One region of the Lysinibacillus sp. GW823-FHT06C08 genome, then DNA from elsewhere that is predicted to be linked to it. Evidence: predicted binding sites of a transcription regulator. Region 1 holds the regulator's gene; each other region holds the start of a gene.
What was found. Region 1 encodes LexA, which represses DNA repair genes until DNA is damaged. Its sites were predicted from a motif close to CGAACATATGTTCG; they were not measured.
Positions count from the first base shown of each region.

Region 2: the regulator LexA is predicted to act here: its motif matches at 1,677-1,690, upstream of AC1Q6O_RS10915 (YhjD family protein).
Region 3: the regulator LexA is predicted to act here: its motif matches at 6,591-6,604, upstream of uvrB (excinuclease ABC subunit UvrB).

Region 1 is NZ_JBXAHN010000001.1:947,750-955,567, reverse strand. Features, by position in the region: gene AC1Q6O_RS04415 (response regulator transcription factor) at 1-362, shown strand, start outside; gene tkt (transketolase) at 538-2,532, opposite strand; gene AC1Q6O_RS04405 (DUF896 domain-containing protein) at 2,658-2,891, opposite strand; gene AC1Q6O_RS04400 (GNAT family N-acetyltransferase) at 3,081-3,608, shown strand; gene def (peptide deformylase) at 3,733-4,311, shown strand; gene AC1Q6O_RS04390 (YneB family resolvase-like protein) at 4,331-4,996, opposite strand; gene yneA (cell division suppressor protein YneA) at 4,993-5,355, opposite strand; gene lexA (transcriptional repressor LexA) at 5,474-6,091, shown strand; gene AC1Q6O_RS04375 (gamma-glutamyl-gamma-aminobutyrate hydrolase family protein) at 6,197-6,919, opposite strand; gene AC1Q6O_RS04370 (prepilin peptidase) at 6,954-7,706, opposite strand.
Region 2 is NZ_JBXAHN010000003.1:171,516-179,333, forward strand. Features, by position in the region: gene AC1Q6O_RS10910 (hypothetical protein) at 498-1,124, shown strand; gene AC1Q6O_RS10915 (YhjD family protein) at 1,786-2,076, shown strand; gene AC1Q6O_RS10920 (Ig-like domain-containing protein) at 2,117-3,184, opposite strand; gene AC1Q6O_RS10925 (hypothetical protein) at 3,262-3,390, opposite strand; gene AC1Q6O_RS10930 (hypothetical protein) at 3,615-4,151, opposite strand; gene AC1Q6O_RS10935 (YpjP family protein) at 4,148-4,879, opposite strand; gene AC1Q6O_RS10940 (hypothetical protein) at 5,818-6,000, opposite strand; gene AC1Q6O_RS10945 (hypothetical protein) at 6,154-6,438, opposite strand; gene AC1Q6O_RS10950 (hypothetical protein) at 7,405-7,818, shown strand, end outside.
Region 3 is NZ_JBXAHN010000001.1:422,104-429,921, forward strand. Features, by position in the region: gene hpf (ribosome hibernation-promoting factor, HPF/YfiA family) at 15-566, shown strand; gene secA (preprotein translocase subunit SecA) at 708-3,218, shown strand; gene AC1Q6O_RS01915 (competence protein ComK) at 3,584-4,120, shown strand; one part of gene prfB (peptide chain release factor 2) at 4,221-4,295, shown strand; one part of gene prfB (peptide chain release factor 2) at 4,297-5,325, shown strand; gene AC1Q6O_RS01925 (competence protein ComK) at 5,366-5,875, opposite strand; gene AC1Q6O_RS01930 (IDEAL domain-containing protein) at 6,102-6,350, shown strand; gene uvrB (excinuclease ABC subunit UvrB) at 6,678-7,818, shown strand, end outside.

The sequences.
Region 1 (7,818 bases):
ACCCTGCTTTAGAGGCAGGAGCAGTGAGTTATATATTAAAAACATCTAATGCAAAACAAATTGCGGAAGCCATTCGTAAAACAATGGGTGGCGAAACGGTATTAGAACCAGAAGTTACATCTAAAATGATGCACCGTATGCGCCACGGCAATAATACACCCCTTTACGACCATCTTACTGACCGTGAAATGGAAGTTTTATTGCTGATGGCACAAGGCAAAGCCAATCAGGAAATTGCTGACGAGCTATATATTGCTTTAAAAACTGTCAAAACACATGTAAGCAATATTCTAGCAAAGCTTGAGGTTCAAGATCGCACACAAGCCGTTGTCTATGCCTTTCAGAATGGGCTTGCGAAATAATTTCTACATAAAAAACTGCATAACCATATGCAGTTTTTTTAATTAGACATATTTTAGAAGACCCTTGCCACCGGATGTATTCCTTTAGTGATACGACAGCCAATAGTAAAAAAAATACCGCAACACCCTGCGAATTCATACGTACGCTGAGTGTTGTGGTATTTTATTAAAAATCTTATAGTGCTTTTACTTTTGCAACTACATTCTCTACAGTGAATCCGTATTTTTCCATTACAATTTCCCCTGGAGCTGATGCGCCAAATTTATCGATTGCAAGCACATCACCTTCAAAGCCGGTATATTTATGCCAGCCGAATGATGCACCCATTTCTATCGCAAGACGTTTAGTGACAGCTTTTGGTAAAACAGATTCTTTGTAAGCAGCATCTTGTTTTTCAAAGCGGTCCATAGATGGCATTGAAACGACAGCTACATCCATGCCTTCAGCTTTTAATGCTTTTTGTGCCTCAACAGCAAGTGAAACCTCTGAGCCTGTTGCAATTAAAATCGCATCCGCTACTTCTTTAGTAGCAGGAGATACTGTGTAAGCACCCTTCGTCACACCTTCACGTACTGTTTCAATAGAAGCGTTAAGTACAGGTAAGTTTTGACGAGACAATACTAATACTGTTGGCGTATTTTCTGATGCAACGGCAAGCTCCCATGCAACAGCTGATTCATTGGCATCCGCAGGACGAACAACAGATAAATTAGGCATTGCACGTAATGATGCAAGGTGTTCGATTGGTTCATGTGTTGGACCATCTTCTCCTACAGCAATCGAGTCATGTGTAAATACATACGTTACAGGAAGACCCATTAATGCTGAAAGGCGAACTGCCGGACGAACATAATCTGAGAACACGAAGAATGTACCACCAAATACATTTAAACCACCGTGAAGTGCCATACCGTTTAAAGCAGCGCCCATTGCAAATTCACGAACACCAAACCAGATGTTGCGACCAGCATAATCGTCTGCAGAAAAATCGCCTGCACCCTTCATCGTTGTTTTATTAGAGCCTGCAAGGTCAGCAGAGCCACCAAAGAATGATGGTGTTTTCTTAGCGATAGCATTAATCGCATCACCAGAAGAAGAACGTGTTGCTACAGATTTACCAGCTTCATACACTGGTAATTCAGAAGCGAAGTCTGCTGGTAATTCACCATTCATAGCATGTTCAAATTGAGCTGCTAACTCTGGGAATTCTTGTTTATAAGCAGTAAATTTCGCATTCCAAGCTTCTTCAGACTGTGCTCCTTGCACTTCAGCTGCAGCATTAAACGTATCATATACTTCAGCAGGGATTTGGAAAGGCTCGTGTGCCCACTCATAAGCAGCTTTTGTTAATACCACTTCATCTGTACCAAGTGGAGCACCATGAGAATCTGCTTTACCCGATTTATTTGGAGAACCGAAACCAATCACTGTTTTCACTTCAATCAATGTTGGTTTGCCAGTTGATTTTTTAGCTTCTTCAATAGTTGCATTAATCGCATCAACATCTGTGCCATCTGCAACTTTTAAATAATTCCAACCATAAGATTCAAAACGTTTTTGTACGTTTTCTGAGAATGACTTTTCTAAGTCACCATCTAAAGAAATATCATTAGAATCGTAAAGCACGATTAATTTTTCAAGTTTTAAGTGACCAGCTAATGAAATAGCCTCTGCTGCAACGCCTTCCATTAAGTCACCATCACCACATAATGCAAATGTATAGTGGTCAACGATGTCATGACCTGGTTTATTGTAAGTAGCTGCTAAATGACGCTCAGCCATTGCCATACCTACAGTCATGGCAATACCTTGTCCTAGAGGACCAGTTGTCGCTTCCACACCTACTGTATGACCATATTCAGGATGTCCTGGTGTTAATGAATCCCATTGGCGGAAGCTCTGAATTTCCTCCATTGGTAAACCATAGCCGCCTAGATGAAGTAGGCTGTATAGAAGCATGGAACCATGACCAGCTGATAATACAAAACGATCGCGATTATACCATTTTGGGTTCGCTGGATTATGGCGTAATTGTTTTGTCCAAAGCGTATAAGCCATTGGCGCTGCCCCCATTGGTAAACCTGGGTGACCAGAATTTGCTTTTTCAATAGCATCGATTGACAAAGTTCGGATAGCATTAATTGCTAATAAATCCGCATGTTGAGTCATTATATTGTGACATCCTTTCTCGTCCTATAATTGTTCTTCTACAGTTTAGTCAACATTGCTTTAGAAAACAATGCTTTTGTAATACTATTTGTATTTTCATACATACTTTATTGAATTGTGTCACATTAATTTAGAAATTTATTTTTTTTCGCTTGTCTTACCTTCTCAGGCGTGACATCATTTCCTTCTGCATCAACCACTTTTACGTTTTCAATCGTATCACGCATTGTTGCTCTAAATGTATCTAAGTATTCCTTACGAAGCGCTGTTCGCTCCTTTGCCTCTTCATCCGTTAGTTGACCGCTTTTCGCTTTAGCAGAAAGTTCATTTATACGGTTAATTTTTTCTTTTGATAACATCGTTACACACCTTTCAGTACCTACCTTATTGAACTCAGTATGCAAAGTATAGCACGGTTTCCCATTAAATGCAGTTATACCAACCCCTATTCAAGCTGTTGAAATAAAAAATACATGACTTCCAGATGTTTGAAGTGTATAAATATTATATGGAAGGAAAAATTTAACTATCTATTGGAGGATATACATGTGAACGTGACAACTAAGCGATTACTCATTCGAACATTTCAAGAGCAGGACTGGGAAGCTGTTTATAGCTATACTTCAGATGAAAAAGTGATGCACTATATGCCTGAAGGTGTTTTCAATGAAGAACAGGCAAAGAAATTTATTGCAGAAAATAGTAACGACAAAGCAAAACATTTTGCTATTGTTTCAAATAATTGCGAGCAAGTGATTGGTCATATCGTTTTCCATCCTTGTTTCGGCGATCATACTTATGAAATCGGTTGGGTACTAAATCCAGCTTATCAAAATCAAGGCTTTGCTTCTGAAGCTGCTCGTGCTGTATTAGACTATGGATTTAATGAAAAGAAACTTCATAGAATTATTGCAACGTGTCAGCCCGAAAATATCGCTTCCTATAAAGTTATGGAAAAGATCGGAATGAGGCGTGAAGGATATTTTAAAAAGTGTATACCATATGGGAATGAATGGTGGGACGAATACTATTACGCAGTTTTACGTGAAGATTGGAATATTTTATTAGAAGATTAGAAGAACGTTAAACGCTTGTGAAAATGCGCGCCTATAAACGTTGTTGGGCACTGCATCTATGATCCGACCATACAATTTAGCTTGATGAACTTCTGAAGAAGTCCTATTGAGGAGGTATGTTTCGATGGCAAAATTTCATCCTGATTACATGATTACTATGAAAGATTTTGTAAAAGAACACTCAGACCTATTACGAAAACAAACGCAAGACGTTGCAATACCAGTTCCCTTAGAGGACCGACATATATTATTTTCTATGCTTCAATATTTAAAAAACAGCCAAGACCCGATTTTAATAAAAAAGTATAAACTCCGTCCTGGTAGTGGCCTCTCTGCCAATCAAATTGGCGTAGATAAGAGAATGTTTGCTGTACTTTTTGAGAATCACGACCAAAAACATGAAATGATGTTCATTAACCCAAAAGTAATGAGCCATTCTTTCAATATGATCTATTTGCCTGAGGGTGAAGGGTGTCTGTCTGTTAATCGACCTGTTCACGGTTTTGTACCAAGATATGAACGAATTAAAGTAAAAGCCTATAATATTGATGGACAGGAATTTATTATGTCTTTAAAAGGCTATGAATCTATCGTTGTACAACATGAAATCGATCATTTAAACGGCATTATGTTTTATGATCGAATTAATAAAGATAACCCTTTTCAGCTACCCAAAAATGTTATTATTGAAAGCTTATATTAAAAAAAATTAGCGGGCTATATTATTTGCCTGCTAATCTTTCTTGATGCTCTTGGAATCGGCGATGTACGGTTGCCTTACTTACCTCAAAGCCTAGTCCTCTAAGCGTAATGGAAATTTCCTCAAAGGTAAAACCACGATTCCGTAGCTTCACAATTTCATCAACAGGGAGTTCTTTACGTTCCTGACCATGTGGATTGCCACGATTGGATAGGTTATTTTCAGGGCGATAGCCATTTTCAACAGCACGTCGCATACCTCTGCGGATTTTTGCATTATGTATTCTACGTTGATATTCCTCTACAATTGCTAAAATCTCTAGTAGCATCGTATCCATTTCGTTTAATTGGACTGGTCCTGCATCACGCATCGAATAAACATCTGTTGCTGATTTTTGTAATAAATGCAATACTGCCATTCTTGCATTTCCACGACCTAAACGAGTTTCATCTTGTACAAAAAGAGCTTTTATTTCCTTCTCTTTTATAAAATCAAGCATTTCAAGTAAGCCTTCGCGTTCAACATCATAACCGCTATGCTTATCTTTAAAAACACCCTTTACTTCATAGCCTTGTTCTTTAGCATAGTGCACTAATTCTTCTTGTTGGCGCTCTAATGAGGAGCTTTGCGTTTCTTTTTCAGTACTTACTCGGCAATAGATAACAGCCGTCATTTGATTATTTTTCATTGTTCGTTTCTCGCAATTTCAATAGTTTTGATGGGACTGGCTTGATCACTCAAAACTGGAATGACTAGAGATTTACCTGCCACGATTTTAATGTCTGCTAACTCATTTTCTGATTTGACAAGCTTAATCCAATCTTCTTTACTCATTTTACCACGGTATTGTTCTGCTAACGACCACAAGCTATCCCCATGTTCGATTTGAATTTCAGCGTAATTAACATCCCCCGGATCAGTGATGTAAAGGTAACTTGCGAAGAGTAAACAAGCACCTAATAATATAGTGATATGTGTATTTTTCTTTAGCCATGTCATCATTAAAACCTCATTTCTAGAATGTTTGTTCGGAATGTATGTTCTCATAATAAAGCGAACAAACGTTTTTGTCAAACACTTTTCGAACCTATGTTTGCATACGTGTTCGCATTCTGTTATACTATCAAATAAGAAGATTGATATTAGAAAAAAGAGGTGAGCAATCATGAAAAAAGTATCGAAAAGACAAGAGGACATTTTAGCGTTCATTAAAGACGAGGTACGAGCTAAAGGGTATCCGCCATCAGTCCGTGAAATCGGGGAAGCTGTTGGACTTGCTTCAAGTTCAACTGTTCATGGTCATTTGGCTCGATTAGAACAAAAGGGTTTTATTCGTCGAGATCCAACTAAGCCACGTGCTATTGAAATTCTTGAGCCTGAGGAATCCATCCAAAAGCAACATGTCATCCATGTACCACTTGTAGGGAAGGTTACAGCAGGTTCTCCTATTACAGCTATCGAAAATATTGAAGAGTATTTCCCACTGCCAGATACATATGGCACGAGTGAGGATCAGTTATTCATGTTAGAAATTATGGGTGAATCGATGATTGAAGCAGGAATTTTAGATGGTGACTTAGTGATCGTAAAGCAAAAGTCAACGGCCATTAACGGAGACATTGTTGTAGCCATGACAGCTGAGGATGAAGCTACTGTAAAACGCTTCTTTAAGGAAAAAAACCATTTCCGTTTACAGCCTGAAAATTCATCAATGGAACCGATTATCGTCGATCAAGTATCAATTTTGGGACAAGTTGTTGGTCTTTACCGCCGTGTACATTAATTAAATGAGGGTTTGAGGATTGTGTTCCTTCACTGAGCATATATCCTCTTTTTTACGCAAAAAAAAGAATCCATTAACTATTGGATTCTTTTTACAATGACCTCTCTATGCTTCTTTTTTAAATTTCAAGCTCGCTTCAACAAATGCTGCAAATAACTTTTGTGCATGCTGATCTCCCGCTACAGCTAATTCCTCTGGGTGCCATTGGACAGCCAAACAGAATGGTAATTCTTCATGCACCACTGCTTCAATAATGCCATCACATGATTTCGCTGCAACTTTTAAATTCTCCGCTAGTACATTCACTGACTGATGATGAAAAGAATTGACGGCAATTTTCTCTTGTTCCAGAATAGTCGCTAATAAATTCTCCGCAATAATTTGTACATAATGCGTTGCTACTGACCTACCAGCTTGTTGCATATGTTTGATTAGCTTCGTACTATAATGGTCACTATCAATGTCCTGATATAACGTCCCACCTAATGCAACATTTAATATTTGGATACCCCGACAAATGCCAAAAATAGGCATTTTACGTACAAATGCAGCCTCAATTAATGCTAATTCCACGGCATCTCTAGCTGGATGAATTTTACCTAGCTTTGGTGAAGGCTCCGCTCCAAATAGAAAAGGATGTACATCATAGCCTCCCGATAGCATTAAGCCATCCGTAAGGGCTAAAATTTGAGCAGCATCTTCCTCCACACCTAACGGAATAATAAGGGGGATACCACCCGCCTTAATAATACTTTTGCTGTAAGCAGCATTTAAATGAGCTGATAAATCATCTTCTACAAAAGCTGTAATTCCAATAATCGGCTTCACTTGATTCCCCTCCACAACATTGAAGATTAAACACTTACCAATAACCTAAATACCAATTGATGAACGAATCTCCGTAGAAATAAACAATAGTAGCGGCTAATGCAATAGATGGACCAAAGGGAATATGTGTTTGTCTTCCTTGTTTATGCTTTAATAAGACAACTATTCCGATTATCATACCTATGATAGCGGCAATAAATAAAGTCAACAACGTATGAATAGTACCGAGAACGAGACCAATTAAAAAGAAGAATTTAATATCGCCCCCTCCCATTCCACCTTTCGATAAGACCGCAATACTGTATAATATGCCAAAACCAACGAGTGCACCCACTAGGCTGTCCCACCAAGGTGTTAAGGGTGACAGTACACGTCCTATGACCAAAAAAGGCAAAAAGAATAAAAGAATCTTATCTGGAATTAACAGATAGATAAAATCTGAAACAACTATAATGACTAACAATGAGATGAACGATAAAGCTACTAAAAATTCTAAACTCCAGTTTAGCTCCAAATAAGCAAAGGCGAATAATCCCCCAGTTAACAATTCTATCACTGGATATAGCCAAGAAATTTTAAAGCCACAGCCTCTACATGTTCCTCTTAAAAACAGATAAGACAATACTGGCACTAAATCAAGAGCCGTCAATTGTCTCTGACAGCTCGTACAATGGGAGGAAGGATATACAAGAGACTCCTTCCGCGGCACACGTAAGCCAACTACATTATAAAAAGAGCCAAAGACTAGACCAACTAAAAAAATGATAATTGTATAAGCCATTTCCAAATTTATGTCCTCCTAAACCAATAGGCGCCCATACAATAAGTATGATGCGCCTATTCATATAATTATTGTAGTCTTGCTCAGCAATCCCCGTATCGAATGTTATTCAAAACAA
Region 2 (7,818 bases), on a different contig from region 1:
GCCCGTTACATTAATTGGTAATGGGCTTAAAAAAGAAATAAAAATTACATTTTGATAAATATTTTTTTAAGGCGAAAAAACAAACTTAATAAAATATTTCAAGAGTTTTAGTTAGAATTTTAAAAAAACATTACTTTAGTTATATCTGTTAAATAAAAATACGCCAAATAATGACGGTTATCTTGGCGTGTTTTGGCGTAATTTGTTAAAAACCGAAAAAATATGAAAACTAAGTTATAAATCGCGCCAAAAAAGTGGCGTTAAATTTCCATTGAAATGGATATAATGGTAATGATAGGATTGTTATGACTCGAGTGAAAGAAATTTAGATTATAATCTACATATTTATTTACGTAAATAAAAAATACTTACATTACAGTAACGTCAATTCCAAGTTGGTGTAAGTAATAATTTATGGAGTTAAAAAATTAAGAATGTATAGATTTAAATAGTTCCAATAGTAGAAATTAGATGTTAATATACAGGGAGAGAAAAGAATGAAAAATGTAAATAAGTTATTTTCAATTTTTGGTTTTGTAGCTTTAATTTTCACGTTATTTTTTGTTACTTCTACAGAATCGTCTGCAAGTGAATTAGATGCAGATGTCAATTCTGGATTAGCAGAAGGGGAAGTAGTTGTTGATTTTACAGAGGTTCTTGATGATGAAGTAATAGGTACAGAGGTTCCTTTTGAAGATTTAATTTCTCCATCTAATCCTAAATTACGTGAAAGACACTTAATGTGGTTTGCTACGGCTTCAACTTATGAAGGTTTAGTATATGGCGAATGGAATTATGCTGGCGCTTCTACGGTAAGTGGAGGAGCATTGACTGCATCTCACACTTCAACTGTTGCTCATAGGTATTCTGGTACATTTAAGGTTCCACTAAAATCATTAGAAAGTGTATTAGGTTTTGATGTTACTAAATCGTGGTCGGAAACAGTAAGTTATACTTCTCCGAATTATCCGAAAGGAAACTACCGTTTAGAATATAGACATGTGTACAAAAAGTATAAAGTTACACAAGAACAAAAATATGATAGTCGTGGACCATCTTATGATTATACTTTTAATTTCGTTGATAAGTGGGTAGAACGTCAGTATAGAGTAGTTCAATTTTAAAAAGAAAGAGTAAACAATTTATGATTAAAGGTATTTTTGGTTCCATTTTTTTATTAATATCAACTATGTTTTATTTGACCCGATATATTTGTGCTTCAATTGGTGTTTCAAAAAGTAGTACTTGGTCCACAGAAGAATTCAATGTTTTTCTTAAGAATGTTCCAAATAACTTATTGATATTAAGTATTATTTTTTTATTAATAGGGTTGTTATTTATTGTGTGTGGTGTCGTAGATCATCTAAAGAATAAAGATAATAATTGAATTATTCAGGATTGAGTGAAGTTGGAATCAAGATGACTTAGGGTAGCAGACGCTACCCTTTTTCTTTTTGGCTCGGTGGGTACTGGAGGGAGAAGGTGAAACGTGGCGGTTGTCAATCCAAATTTGCGGTATCGGACCGAAGGGTGGATAAGGAGCAAATTTGAATTCGACAACCTTCGACAAACCCGAACCCTCTTGGCTAAATTATTTCAGTTATTATAACAAAGCCAAGAAAGCATAATTGCAGTCTTGGTTTTTTTATTTCCACAAATTAATGCTTGTCAAAATACAAACGTTTGTTCTAAAATAATACAAACAAACGTTCTTATTGAAGGGAAGAAGTTGTATGCTGAAACCTGAACAAAGAAGACTATTTCATAAATTTTTAATTTCTAGAAATGGCAGTTCAATCATTGCAACGTGACTTCCCTGTAATTGAAAATTTGAAAATGAGTAAAGTTTATTTACCAATCCTTGATAAGTTACTAAAAGACATTTCCCATGATTATTACGATTCAAAAAGATTATTGGCGAAAGAAAAAATAAGGTTATTTAAAGTAGAAAAGATTGACGAGTATTTTAGTGACGTTCATATAGCTACGGCTGGTAATGATGTGGTACTCAGATATGCTAATATGGCTCTTAAAACTCAGGTAGAAAAATTATTATTAAGTCACCAAAATAAATAACCAGGCGCTCATAAAATGTGAGTACCTGGTCTTTTTGTGTTTAGTATTCTCTTACTTCAAAGGATGCAATTTTATCATGTACAATATATTCTGTTACTTTTTTATAAGGTGAAATTGTTTTTGAAAATTTGAATGTTGAAGTACCTTGTGCACTTTCAAACCAATTTAAGTAATTGTTTAAAACTGTATTTGTAATATCATATTCTTTTGTTATGCCGTTCACCAATGTGATACTTAGAATAGCACTTGAAAATGCATTATCTGGTTTCTTAACAATTACTGTGCTAGTGGCTGTAATATCAGTGCCTTCAATTTTTGCAGTAATAATTGCTTCACCTTCTTTAATAGCTGTTACATTTCCATCCTGATCTACAGTAGCAACGGATTCATCACTAGATGACCAGATTACTTTTGCTGTATCTGGAGTAACAGTAGCTGTTAATTTATCTTGGTTACCCTCTAGTAGTTCTAATGCATTTTTGTCTAATGTAATTGATTCATTATTTGTTACTTCATCCGGAGCCACTAATTTACCGTCAACGTCAATTGCATCAATTCTAAGATTGAAAGTATCTACATTAGGTGAGGTACTTGCTACCATAACCTCAACTTTATGAAAGCCAAAGTCTAAGCCATCTTTTTTAAATGCTAACGTTTGAGATTGATCAGAACCAACAATTTGAAGATTACCCTGATCAATTCCATCTATTTTAACTAAAGCGTCTTTTGAATATGATGGATGCCTATATGTAATAATGTTTATTTTACTACCTAGAAACCAAAATTCCATTTTAGCAATTACATTTTTCTTTGCGCCAGTGCTTCCTTTTTTATAATCATAAGCAGCAGAAGCTACTGTGTGTCTTGACCACTTATCTTTTTCGTAAAAGATTTTGTTATGAGTATCATCATACCTTTTCCAACCAATTTCAGGTTGTGTGAGTCTATCACCTACTATTGCACTATTTTCAGGAGTATTATTTAAATTAGTTACCCCTTCTTCATAATCTACTTCTTCTGCTGCCGATGCACTTTCAACACTAATACTAACTAGTACAAATAACGTTAATGCTAGATAAATAAAACCATTTTTCAATAACTTACTCACTTATGTATCCTCCTTTAAGATTATTTAAGGCAATTACTTAAAAAAACCTATAAAAACAACTTTAAACAATGAAGGACTTATTTACCATAATAAAAATTTGTTATTTTTGATAATAAAAAAAGCCCCTCATTTGAATGGCTAATTAATGCTTCGTCCATTGAATTTTTAAACTTCTCAAATTCAGCATCTTTCATATCACCATTCATTTGTATAAAAAACAGCCCATTTGCATGTGTGTGGTGAGTAAAGTAAAGGAGACTCTTTACCTAATTCATCATAATATGATTTTGCTTTTTCTAATCCTTTTTTATCTTTGAAGGAATAAAGATTATTATTTCACAGGGCAAATAATATAAAGACCAAAACAGCTTAAACGTGCTATTTTGGTCTCATTGATTTATCTTTATATTGTAATAGTTAATAATAGCTATTAACTTATTTCATTAATAATGTTTTTTATCCAATTAGAAATTAACATATCACTCTCTTCAAAAGTCAAATCACTCTTTATTTTTAAATAATGTAAATCTTTTCTTAACATCGGTAACTTTTCTCTTAACGGATAATTGTTTTCAGATTCTTCATCGATAAAAACTAATTTTTGACCGCCATCTAAAGTTTTATATACTCTACCTGTATACTCAAGGTCATCAATATAGACATAAGCATGCCCTCTAGCTCGGGGATTTAAGTAAATATGATTCCCTTTTAGTTTAGAGAGTGAATACATAAAAGCTTCTAATCTTGTTTTATTAATATAAAATTTATGTCCATAGTAGAGTTGTTTGTGTTTCTTTGGATTGATATCAAATGTCTCGTATCGAACACAAATATCAGTTTCTTTAGGTTGTTTCTTATAGGTCCAATGAGAAAATGGTAACAACCGTTCTTTTACTAAATAATCAATATTACTATGGTCTAAATCACAACCATAACTTAAAATAAAAACTTCATTTAATTCATTCAATTTGGAGTTCCCCAATTTGGTAAACTTCTATGTCTCAAGAGTATTTGTTCATGATGGTCTACAAAATTGTCATATTTAAGATGGTAATGCCAATTAGTAACTGCCTTATTTTGTTCAAGGCCTACATGTCCTCTCATGATAGAATTACCATTTTTTCCGTAAATTTCAAAAACATGTTCCCCTTGTCTGATTCCATTTGCCCCAGAACCTTCTGGTCCTACAAATTTAGAATAGCCATGTTTATCAATTTCTTTTTCAGCTGCTGCTATCCATTTATCCTGTACTTTATCTTTTACTTCATCACCAATCTCTTTTTTTATTTTATCACCCATTTTCTTTTTAAGTGCATCTTTAATTAATACTCTGATTAATACATTTGCTACACGTGGTTGAATGTTATCATTGTTAGTTACATTCTGTGAAACAGCAAAAGCATGTAAAGTTATTGATGGATAATTAATATCATAAAAATATTTTAGTAATGCAATATTTTGATCTTCAAGACCATATGAATTAAGAACATTAACATCAGCATTTTCAAGAAATAAACTGCTATGTTCAGAAATAATATCTAAACTTAGTTGTATATCATCTTCTGTTAAATTTGTTTCTTGTCTAATTAAATCTAACTCATTTTGAGTGTTAGCGGAACTAGTTAAAGGTAAAGTTAACTGAAGCATTAATGTAAATATTATTAAGATTGATAATTTGTTAAGTATTTTTTTCATTTTCGACTCCTTATTTTTTAATTATTTAGTATTCCGGAATATCAACTTGATTTTACCATATATTACAACATCATCAAATAAAAACCTTAAAATGAGATAATTCCTAATATTAAAACTATTTAATAAAGATGACTTGATCTAACCGGGACACCTGCAAGCATGGTAACAACTTTATCTGTTAATGAAATGGGACTACTCGATACTATTAAGTATTTGTTTTTAGGTGATGTGGACAGAAATAATAGCGATTTAAAAATGATTTCTACAATTCGTATCACAATGGGATATTATGTTTTCGAGTACTGTTATGATAATGTCTTTAAAATAACTCCAACAAAGTGCAGGCTCGCTTCAATTAGTAATTATTCTTAAGTTAATGTGTTGCTTTAATTGAATAATTTATAAAAGACCACTTCGCTAGGGTGCAGTTCATGATGGGTGGTCTTAAATTTTCCCCATCATATCTCCACCAATTGTAGAAAATAAAGCTCGATAAATGAAAATATCCATAAAAAAACAACCGACAAATTCTGTTATATCATAGGATTATCGGTTATATAGAAGTATAAAAAGATACGCCTGAATACAGCATTTCTATAGGAAGCATTCATGGCTGTACTGAAGATGGATGACACGAATTAATATTGATATAGCAGCGTTGGATAAAACAAGTGCTTTTATATCAGTAAGGTGGGTTTACCACTATAAAATATTTAAGCAATTCTTATAGAGCTTGAGTGAATGAGTCAGAGATGTATGTAAAATCTTTGTCCACTTTCTTACTGAGGTGGACAGCAATCTGTTATGGTAGCTTGCTATGTCAATGTCTGTTGCTATTAGTAGGTTCCTTTGACTGATTAATAAAAATTAATTACTAATGTAAAAAAAGACCACTTCAAATGAGCGGTCTAAATAGATAAACGTTAAATAGTCTTAGATTATAATGAAGTGGACTTACCTTTTTTCTCATTCATAATAAGGTCTTCTTTATCTGGGTGAGGGAGTTCATTACCCTTACCCCTATTAGGTTCTTTAATTTTTCCTAGGTCTGCTCCACTAGAAAATGATTGTTTTGTTGGCTCATCTGTTGCAAATTCTGTATTTTTTTTATCTCTTTTCATTTTTGACACCTCCTACAGATATTATTTAACTGATCCGATTAAATATCCCTCGTTTATTTCAATTTAATCGATAAATATTTAAAATGACCTCCCTTTGGTGGTCATTTGATTACTTTTTTCTGAAAATACTTTCATTATGTGCTATAAAACAAATTACGAAAAAAAACGCACATAGCCAATAATTTTCTTGAAAATCCATATCAAACTTTTAATAACAAAATAGAAAAAAATAATGTTAACTATAAAACCCATACCTAAAAAACTGAAACCCTTATTAGCATATATATGTAACCAATCAAATGGAAATCCGTAGATACCTATTAAATTTTCCAAATTATCATTATAATTTTCCCTTTTTCCAATAATAAAAGGCAAACAAATAACTAAAATAATACTTAAAAATATGATCCATAAATTCGGCTTTTTGTCATTATCCACTTTCATTCTCCTCATGATGTTATATCTGTATTTAAAAAAACTAAAAAACTGACTTTATTCGCAAATATGTTGTTGGTAATACTGCATTGGCATTAACAAAAGCTAGGGAACTCATTTTTAAGAATTTAACATAAATTGGAAATGTGAATTATTCTGTTTCCCGTTGGAACGCTACTATTTATTTTAAAATAGAAAATTTTGTAAAAAAACTAAGGCTATAAAGTATTTATTAACTCAGTTTATTATTCCAATGGGTAAATTTAGTTCATAGTTGATTTGTTGACAGCCTTGTTAAGCCGTCAGTAAATCCTATAAAGTGCTACTCAATCTGTACTTTCTATTGATGTTTAACTTACAAAATTTGTAATTCGCTTTATTACAAACATAATTTCATGCGTCGAAGTAATTTTGCAAATGTATTATCGAATGAGTTTTGGAGGTTTAGATTTCTAAAATTTAATGAAACACCATTTATGAAAATTATCAGCTATTTGTAAAGGATGCTTCGAATATGAAAAGGCGGTTAGTATGGTCTAAATGGTTAAAGAATATACTAGATGTAATGTAAAGGGTAGAAAAGGGGATGGGGATTATTGGATTATTAAATATTATTATGAGCGCTTTTGGGATTACTATGATAACTTTATTTCTTTTTCTTTGGTCACTTGATGAAGACAAATGGAGTTTAATGGGTATTTCCTCTTACATAATTCCTGCCATATTAATTTATTTTGTTGTTTTTGTGTATGTGTAGAAATTAGATAATTCTAGCAGTGAACTTCATGTATAGTAAATGAATATGAATACTTTTTATCAGGAGGTCACAGAAGGTCGAAAAATCTATGGACAAGTATACTTATACAAAGATAAAATATTCATTTTCTTTATGTAGAAAATTCAAAAGTAGTAATCCTAGCGCTAGAGTGATTGCTTCAAAATTTATTACTAGTATGGAAGTGAAGATGAATGGCATTCATAAAAGATAGATCATTTAGTGCCTCGAAAACAAGTATGGAGTTTAAGATAGTGGAAACGGGTTCTGTTTCTAGTACAATTAATATTAGTTTTAATTGTGGTAATAATCATTTGGGTTATACATTTTTCGTTTTACGAAGTGACCTGATGATGTTACATACGTTAATTCTAAGAAATTGGGATGAATTTTTAGAAGCAGGAGTATGGGATTCAACGGATCCTTCCTTTTCGTTGTCTATCTCGGCAAACAAAAGTGAGTTGATTGAAGAACAAATTTACCAATTCCAATGTTGGATAGATGCTGGTGAATATATGTCAAGTCGATCTACTCGTTCTGGGATTGGAATTACCATTTATCAAGATCGAAAAACGATTGAAGATTTTGCATTACAGATAAAGCATGAA
Region 3 (7,818 bases), 530 kb from region 1:
AAGGAGGAGTTTACATGTTAAACTTTAACATTCGTGGTGAAAATATTGAGGTAACTCCAGCTATTCGAGAGTATGTTGAGAATAAAATCGAAAAAGTTGAACGTTATTTTAACGAAGATGTTAACGCCAATGCTAACGTAAATTTAAAGGTTTATAATGACAAGCAAACAAAAGTGGAAGTTACAATCCCAATGAAGAACTTAACTCTTCGTGCTGAAGAGCGTCATAATGATATGTATGCTGCGGTTGATCTCATTGTTGATAAATTAGAGCGTCAAATTCGTAAGCATAAAACGAAAGTAAACCGTAAATTCCGTGAGCGTGAAGGGGCAGGCCTTTATTTTGCTACTACTCAAGCAGTCGTTGATACGACATTGGATGAAGAAGAATACTCCATTGTACGTACCAAGCAATTTGATTTAAAACCGATGGATCAAGAAGAGGCTGTATTACAAATGAATATGTTAGGGCATGATTTCTATGTCTTTACAGATGCTGAATCAAACGGCACAAATATTGTGTATAAACGTAAAGACGGAAAATATGGCTTAATCGAAACAACTTAAACTTCATGATGACAAAGGCTCTCGCGATGGCGAGAGTCTTTTTTGTATGACTTTCTTATGTAAATAGGGCGACTGTTTGCATGAAACTGTTACACAATGGTAAAATGAAAGTTGAATCTATATAGGAAGTGAAAAACATTCATGGCAAACCTATTAAATAAATTATTTGATTTCAATAAACGTGAGTTAAAAAAATTAGAAAAAATCGCTGACCAGGTTGAGGGATTCGCTTCTCAAGTGGAACAGCTTTCAGATGATCAATTACAAGCGAAAACAGAAGAGTTTAAAAAGCGTTATACGGATGGGGAGCAGTTAGATTCGATTCGTGCGGAGGCTTTTGCTGTTTGTCGCGAAGCGTCGAAACGTGTGTTAGAGATGTATCCGTTCCGTGTTCAAGTTATGGGTGCGGCTTCCCTTGATGAAGGTAATATCTCAGAGATGAAGACCGGTGAAGGTAAAACGTTAACAGCGACAATGGCGGTTTATTTAAACGCGATTACTGGTAAAGGCGTGCATGTTGTCACAGTCAATGAATATTTGGCTAGCCGTGATGCTGCTGAGATGGGACAGCTGTACAATTTCTTAGGTCTTACAGTAGGTTTAAATTTAAATAGCCTTTCTAAAGAAGAGAAGCGTGCGGCGTATGAAGCGGATATTACTTATAGTACAAACAATGAATTAGGATTTGACTATTTACGTGATAATATGGTGCTTTATAAAGAAGAGCGTGTTCAACGTCCGCTTCACTATGCTGTCATCGATGAGGTTGACTCGATTTTAATTGATGAGGCGCGTACGCCATTAATCATTTCGGGTCAGGCTGGGAAATCAGCACAGTTGTACAAACAGTCTAATGCGTTTGTACGGATGTTAAGTGCAGAAACAGATTACACCTATGAAGAGTCAACAAAAGGTGTTACATTAACGGATGCCGGTGTTGAAAAGGCTGAAAAGGCATTTGGCATTGACAATTTATTTGATTTAACACATGTCCGCTTAAATCATGCCATTAACCAATCGTTAAAGGCACATGTGAGTATGCATAATGATGTTGATTATGTTGTCCAAGAGGGCGAAATTGTGATTGTTGACGGCTTTACTGGTCGTTTAATGAAAGGGCGCCGATATTCGGATGGCCTTCACCAAGCTATTGAAGCTAAAGAAGGCGTTGAGATTCAAAATGAATCGATGACAATGGCTACTATTACGTTCCAAAACTATTTCCGTATGTACCAAAAGCTTGCAGGTATGACAGGTACAGCGAAAACAGAGGAAGAAGAGTTCCGCAATATTTACAATATGAGCGTTATTGCGATTCCTACGAATAAGCCAATTGCTCGTGATGACCGTCCAGATTTAATTTTTGCTTCTATGGAAGGAAAATATAAAGCGGTGGCTGCTGATATTGCAGAGCGCCATAAGGCAGGACAACCTGTGCTTGTTGGTACGGTTGCGATTGAAACATCTGAAATTATTTCGCAATTGCTTGATAAACATAAAATCCCTCACAATGTACTGAATGCAAAAAACCATGAACGCGAAGCAGAAATTATTGCTAATGCTGGTTCAAAGGGTGCTGTAACGATTGCTACAAACATGGCGGGTCGTGGTACCGACATTAAACCTGGTGAAGGTGTATTAGAAATTGGCGGGTTAGCGGTTATTGGTACTGAGCGACATGAATCCCGTCGTATTGATAACCAGCTTCGTGGACGTTCTGGTCGTCAAGGGAATCCAGGGGTGACACAATTTTATCTATCACTAGAAGATGATTTAATGCGTCGTTTCGGTTCAGATAATATGAAGGCGATGATGATGCGTTTAGGTATGGACGATACACAGCCATTGCAATCAAAAGTTGTGTCGAGAGCTGTAGAATCAGCGCAGAAACGTGTCGAAGGTAATAACTTTGATGCTCGTAAGCGTTTATTACAATATGATGATGTTCTCCGTCAGCAACGTGAGATTATTTATAAAGAGCGTTATGATGTGCTAGAAACAGAAAATATGCGCGTCCTTGTAGAGTCAATGATTCAAGAGACGATCGACAATGTTGTCGGACTCTATACACAAGGTGAGCAAAAAGATTGGAATCTAAAGGCTATTGATGACTTTGTAGCTGCTAATTTGTTAGAGGAAGGTCAACTAAAAGTAGCTGATTTCCAAGGTAAATCTGCAGAAGACATTAACCAATTGATTTCAGAAGCTGTCCACGCTCGATATGATGAAAAAGAGGAAGAGCTTACAGTAGAGCGTATGCGTGAGTTTGAAAAAGTTATTTTATTACGTTCTATTGATACAAAATGGATCGATCATATTGATGCTATGGATCAACTTCGTCAAGGTATCCATCTGCGTGCATATGGTCAAAATGATCCGCTACGTGAATATCAACAAGAAGGTTTTGCGATGTTCGAAGATATGGTCGCTTCCATTCGCGAGGATGTTGCGAAGTATGCAATGAAGGCTGAAATTCGCAGCAATCTTGAGCGTGAAGAGGTGGCGAAAGGTCAGGCTGTTAATCCGAAAGAAGAAGGCGGTCCTGCTCCGAAAAAGCAACCCGTTCGTAAAGCTGAAAATATTGGACGCAATGATTTATGTCCTTGTGGAAGTGGTAAGAAGTTTAAAAACTGTCATGGTGCAGCTCAATAATAGAAATGGAAAAGATCATTTTAACTGTATGTTGAAATGATCTTTTTTTGTATAAAAAAATAAAATATTGTCATAAAAGTCATAATTTATAGACAATAGTAAAATGTGGGTATACAATAGCTGTAATATTAGGAATTTAGTTTTAGAGAATACTTCTATTATTATTTACTATTATCCTAATAATTAGATGAGTTGGAAAACAAAGAATTAAGAGTGACAAAAGATTGAAGATGGGGTGGGAGAAATGTGGGTGGAAATAGAGTTTTCCAAGCAATTTCGACTTGTAGAAAAAATCGGGAATGTACGGACATTGGTATATTCTTTTTTTATTTAGGCTGAAAACATAAGTGCATAAAGGGGGAATAATGATGCATAAGAAGGATATTATGAGTAGTGAAACTATGTTGTATATGCCTGTGTATGATTCCTTTGGAAATTTATGTACTCGGGTGATGGAAAAAAGTAAAGATTATATTTCTAAAATACCGCCGACAAAGTTAATGGACTATAATCTGCGTTATTATGGTTCTAGCTTAAGAGGGGCTTTTGATGGATCAAAAATGATTTTAGGTAAGCTTAATAAAAACCCAATCGTTGTGGATGAGCGAGGGAATATTTTATGGTTTCCAAGCAAGTCACCTCTACATCCGGAATGTATATGGTTTGCTGTCCATCATATTGAAGAGTATTTCTCTGTGGATAAAAAGAGTACAAAGATAATCTTTACGAATGGTCAGGATATTATTGTAGATGTTAGTGTCAAAACGATAGAGTATCGTATTCAGCGGGCATTTTTATTAAAATATAGATTAGAGCGAAGAACGAAGCATTTACTTGTTCAATATGATCGTGTGAAAGTATTTCAACGTTTTGCGCTTGATATGCTTGAGGACGAGACGTAGAGTAGTGTTTTTATGTATGTTTTCCTCGGTAAAAACGTTATAATAGTAAGATCGGAGCTTTCACACTAGTCTCCATTACTAACGTTCGGAGGATTTTACAATGATTGAATTAGCAGATGTACGCAATGTGTTAGACACTACAGCCAAAAAATTGGTGGACTTCAGGGGGTCTCTTTGACTTAGAAAACAAAGAGGCACGTATACAGGAGCTAGATGAAATGATGCTAGAGCCCGGATTCTGGGATGATCAGCAAGGTGCACAGGTGATCATTAATGAGGGCAATGGTTTAAAAGCAATCGTCAATGAATATAAAGAGTTAGAAGAAATACATGAGAACTTAGATATGACACTGGAGCTTTTACGTGAAGAGCCAGACGAAGAATTGCAGGAAGAGTTAGGAAAAGAACTGGTAGAATTTCAACAAAAAATGGCTGATTTTGAGCTGCAATTATTATTGAGTGGTCCATACGATCAAAACAATGCTATTTTAGAGTTGCATCCAGGAGCAGGTGGAACAGAGTCACAAGACTGGGGTTCTATGCTACTACGTATGTATACACGATGGGCTGAGAAGCGTGGCTTTAAGGTGGAAACAATGGATTATCTTCCTGGTGATGAGGCAGGTATTAAATCTGTAACCATTTCAATTAAAGGTCATAATGCTTTCGGTTATTTACAAGCTGAAAAAGGTGTCCATCGCCTAGTGCGTATTTCACCATTTGATTCATCAGGCCGTCGACATACTTCTTTCGTTTCTTGCGATGTCATGCCAGAATTTGACGAAAATATTGAAATTGATATTCGTACAGAGGATTTGAAAATTGATACGTATCGTGCGACAGGTGCGGGTGGTCAGCATATTAATACAACAGATTCAGCTGTTCGTATTACACACATCCCGACTGGTACGGTTGTACAATGCCAAGCAGAACGTTCACAAATTAAAAACCGTGAGAAAGCGATGGCTATGTTAAAAGGGAAATTATATCAATTAGAGTTAGAGAAGCAACAGGCGCAGCTTGATGAGATCCGTGGTGAACAAAAGGACATTGGCTGGGGCTCGCAAATTCGCTCGTATGTATTCCATCCATACTCAATGGTAAAAGATCACCGTACGAATGAAGAAACAGGGAATGTCGGAGCGGTAATGGACGGCGATGTAGATCCATTTATTAATGCTTACTTACGTTCAAAAATTAACTAATAGCCATCCCCCAAGAGTTGTTTCTTGGGGGATTTTTTAGTTAAAAGAATGGATGATAGGGTGAATCTTGACTAAGTTGTTTTCGTTCATTCATGTAATGTTTATAGAGCATAGAAGCATTCACAAACTGTTTACTAATAGAAGCATATTGAATAGGTAGCTCAATCTTTTGATCGTTTTTTAATGTGACCACACATCCTGTTTCGCTCGGCGTAATATTGATAATCGCATGGAGCCCTATCCATATATTATGAATGGAATTAGGTGAATAGGTTGGTAGAAAGATGCAAGGAAAACCATAATCAAAGGCCACGACGATTGGTAGCTTATGTTGATTACCAAAAAAGCGTTTAGCAGATTGCTTTGCTGCTTCATAGGTGGAGCCTAATGAAATACAAGATTTTCGCAGTACATGCATCGGCTTCCGAGTAACAATTAGCTCATTATGTTTGTCTATAACATGAGTGAAAACTTTAGTGTCATGCTGAACTGGTTGGAGCAAGTAAGTGTTAAAGGAAATTAAATAGCCATTTACAAATTTACTAGTCATTTTGGAAGTGCCTCCCTTTTCTATTGATAACCGTAGTGTAATACATAAAATGAATTTCAAAAAATATACAAAGTAATGAAACAAGGTTGATAAATGAATGAAATGCTTAGAGAATTTGCTTTAAATTTCACGAGTTTACTAGTTAATCCAAGTTATTTTCAAATCGTAAGCATTGCTTTTTAATTTCAATTTTCATATAATTTAGAAAAGGATCGGGGTGAGATCGTTGGATAAATATTATTCGTACACAGATTTTCTAAAAGCCGTTGGTCAGTCAAAAAAAGTTGATGAGGCAGAGAAATTATTAAACGAGATTTATTTAGATTTATTTTTAAATCGTATCCAGCGTATGCATCGACAAGAGCAGCTCATCGTTTTAATAGATAGAGCGCTCGATGAAAAAGATGAAAACGCATTTTATCAATACGCAACCGAACTCAATTCCTTGCAGCAATCAGAAGATGAATCATATTAATAATTCCGCTCTCCGCGACTATGGAGAGCGGGATTTTTTTTGGAGATGATAGAGTGGCTGTGCCATTCACCTAATGTATAAAAAGTATTGCTCTAAAAATGAGAAAAGAGAAGGAACGACTACCATTCTACAATTGACATCTCATTACTAGATAAGGCTTGAAAACCTGACGAAACGGCTATTATGAGAGTAGAAGGTTGAGTATCCATATTCCATTTTAGGGATAGAAAAAAAAATTTACAAACATTCGTTCGTTAAATGTTCGAAATTTTAATATTGCTATGCTAAAATATATGTACAAATTGGAAAGAAAGGACGGGGACAGGTGTGCAAACTTTTGATTTACAAGCGCCATATCAGCCTAATGGAGATCAGCCACAGGCAATTGCGGAATTAGTGGAGGGTGTGAAAGCAGGCAAGCGTCATCAAACATTACTTGGTGCAACAGGAACTGGGAAAACATTTACGATTTCAAATGTAATCCAGCAGGTTAAAAAACCGACACTCATTATGGCACACAATAAAACGTTGGCGGGCCAATTATATAGTGAGTTCAAAGAGTTCTTTCCAAATAACGCTGTAGAATACTTTGTTAGTTACTATGATTATTACCAACCAGAAGCCTATGTACCGCAGACAGATACTTATATAGAAAAGGATTCTAGCATTAACGATGAAATTGATAAGCTACGCCACTCTGCAACTTCTGCATTATTTGAGCGTGATGATGTCATTATTATTGCATCTGTATCCTGTATTTACGGTCTTGGTTCTCCAGAAGAATATCGTGAAATGGTTGTCTCGATCCGCACGGGTATGGAAATTGAACGTAATCAGCTACTGCGCAAACTTGTAGATGTTCAATATGAGCGCAATGATGTTAGTTTTACACGCGGGACGTTTCGGGTACGAGGAGATGTAGTAGAGATTTTCCCAGCCTCACGTGATGAGCATTGTATTCGTGTCGAGTTTTTTGGGGACGAAATTGATCGCATTCGTGAGGTAGATGCTTTAACTGGAGAAATACTATCAGATCGAGAGCATGTCGCTATTTTCCCAGCATCCCACTTCGTTACACGAGAAGAAAAAATGCGAAAAGCGATAGAAAACATTGAAAAAGAATTAGAGGATCGTCTAGCTTTACTGCGTGCCGAGGATAAATTATTAGAGGCTCAGCGTCTAGAGCAACGGACACGTTATGATTTAGAAATGATGCGTGAAATGGGCTTTTGTTCAGGGATTGAGAACTATTCACGTCACTTAACTTTACGTGAAGCAGGTGCGACTCCATATACGTTGCTTGATTATTTCCCTGAGGACTTTTTGCTTGTCGTAGATGAAAGTCACGTAACTCTTCCACAGGTACGAGGGATGTACAACGGTGACCAAGCGCGTAAAGGGGTACTCGTAGAACATGGTTTCCGTTTGCCATCTGCGCTAGATAACCGTCCATTACGTTTTGAAGAAT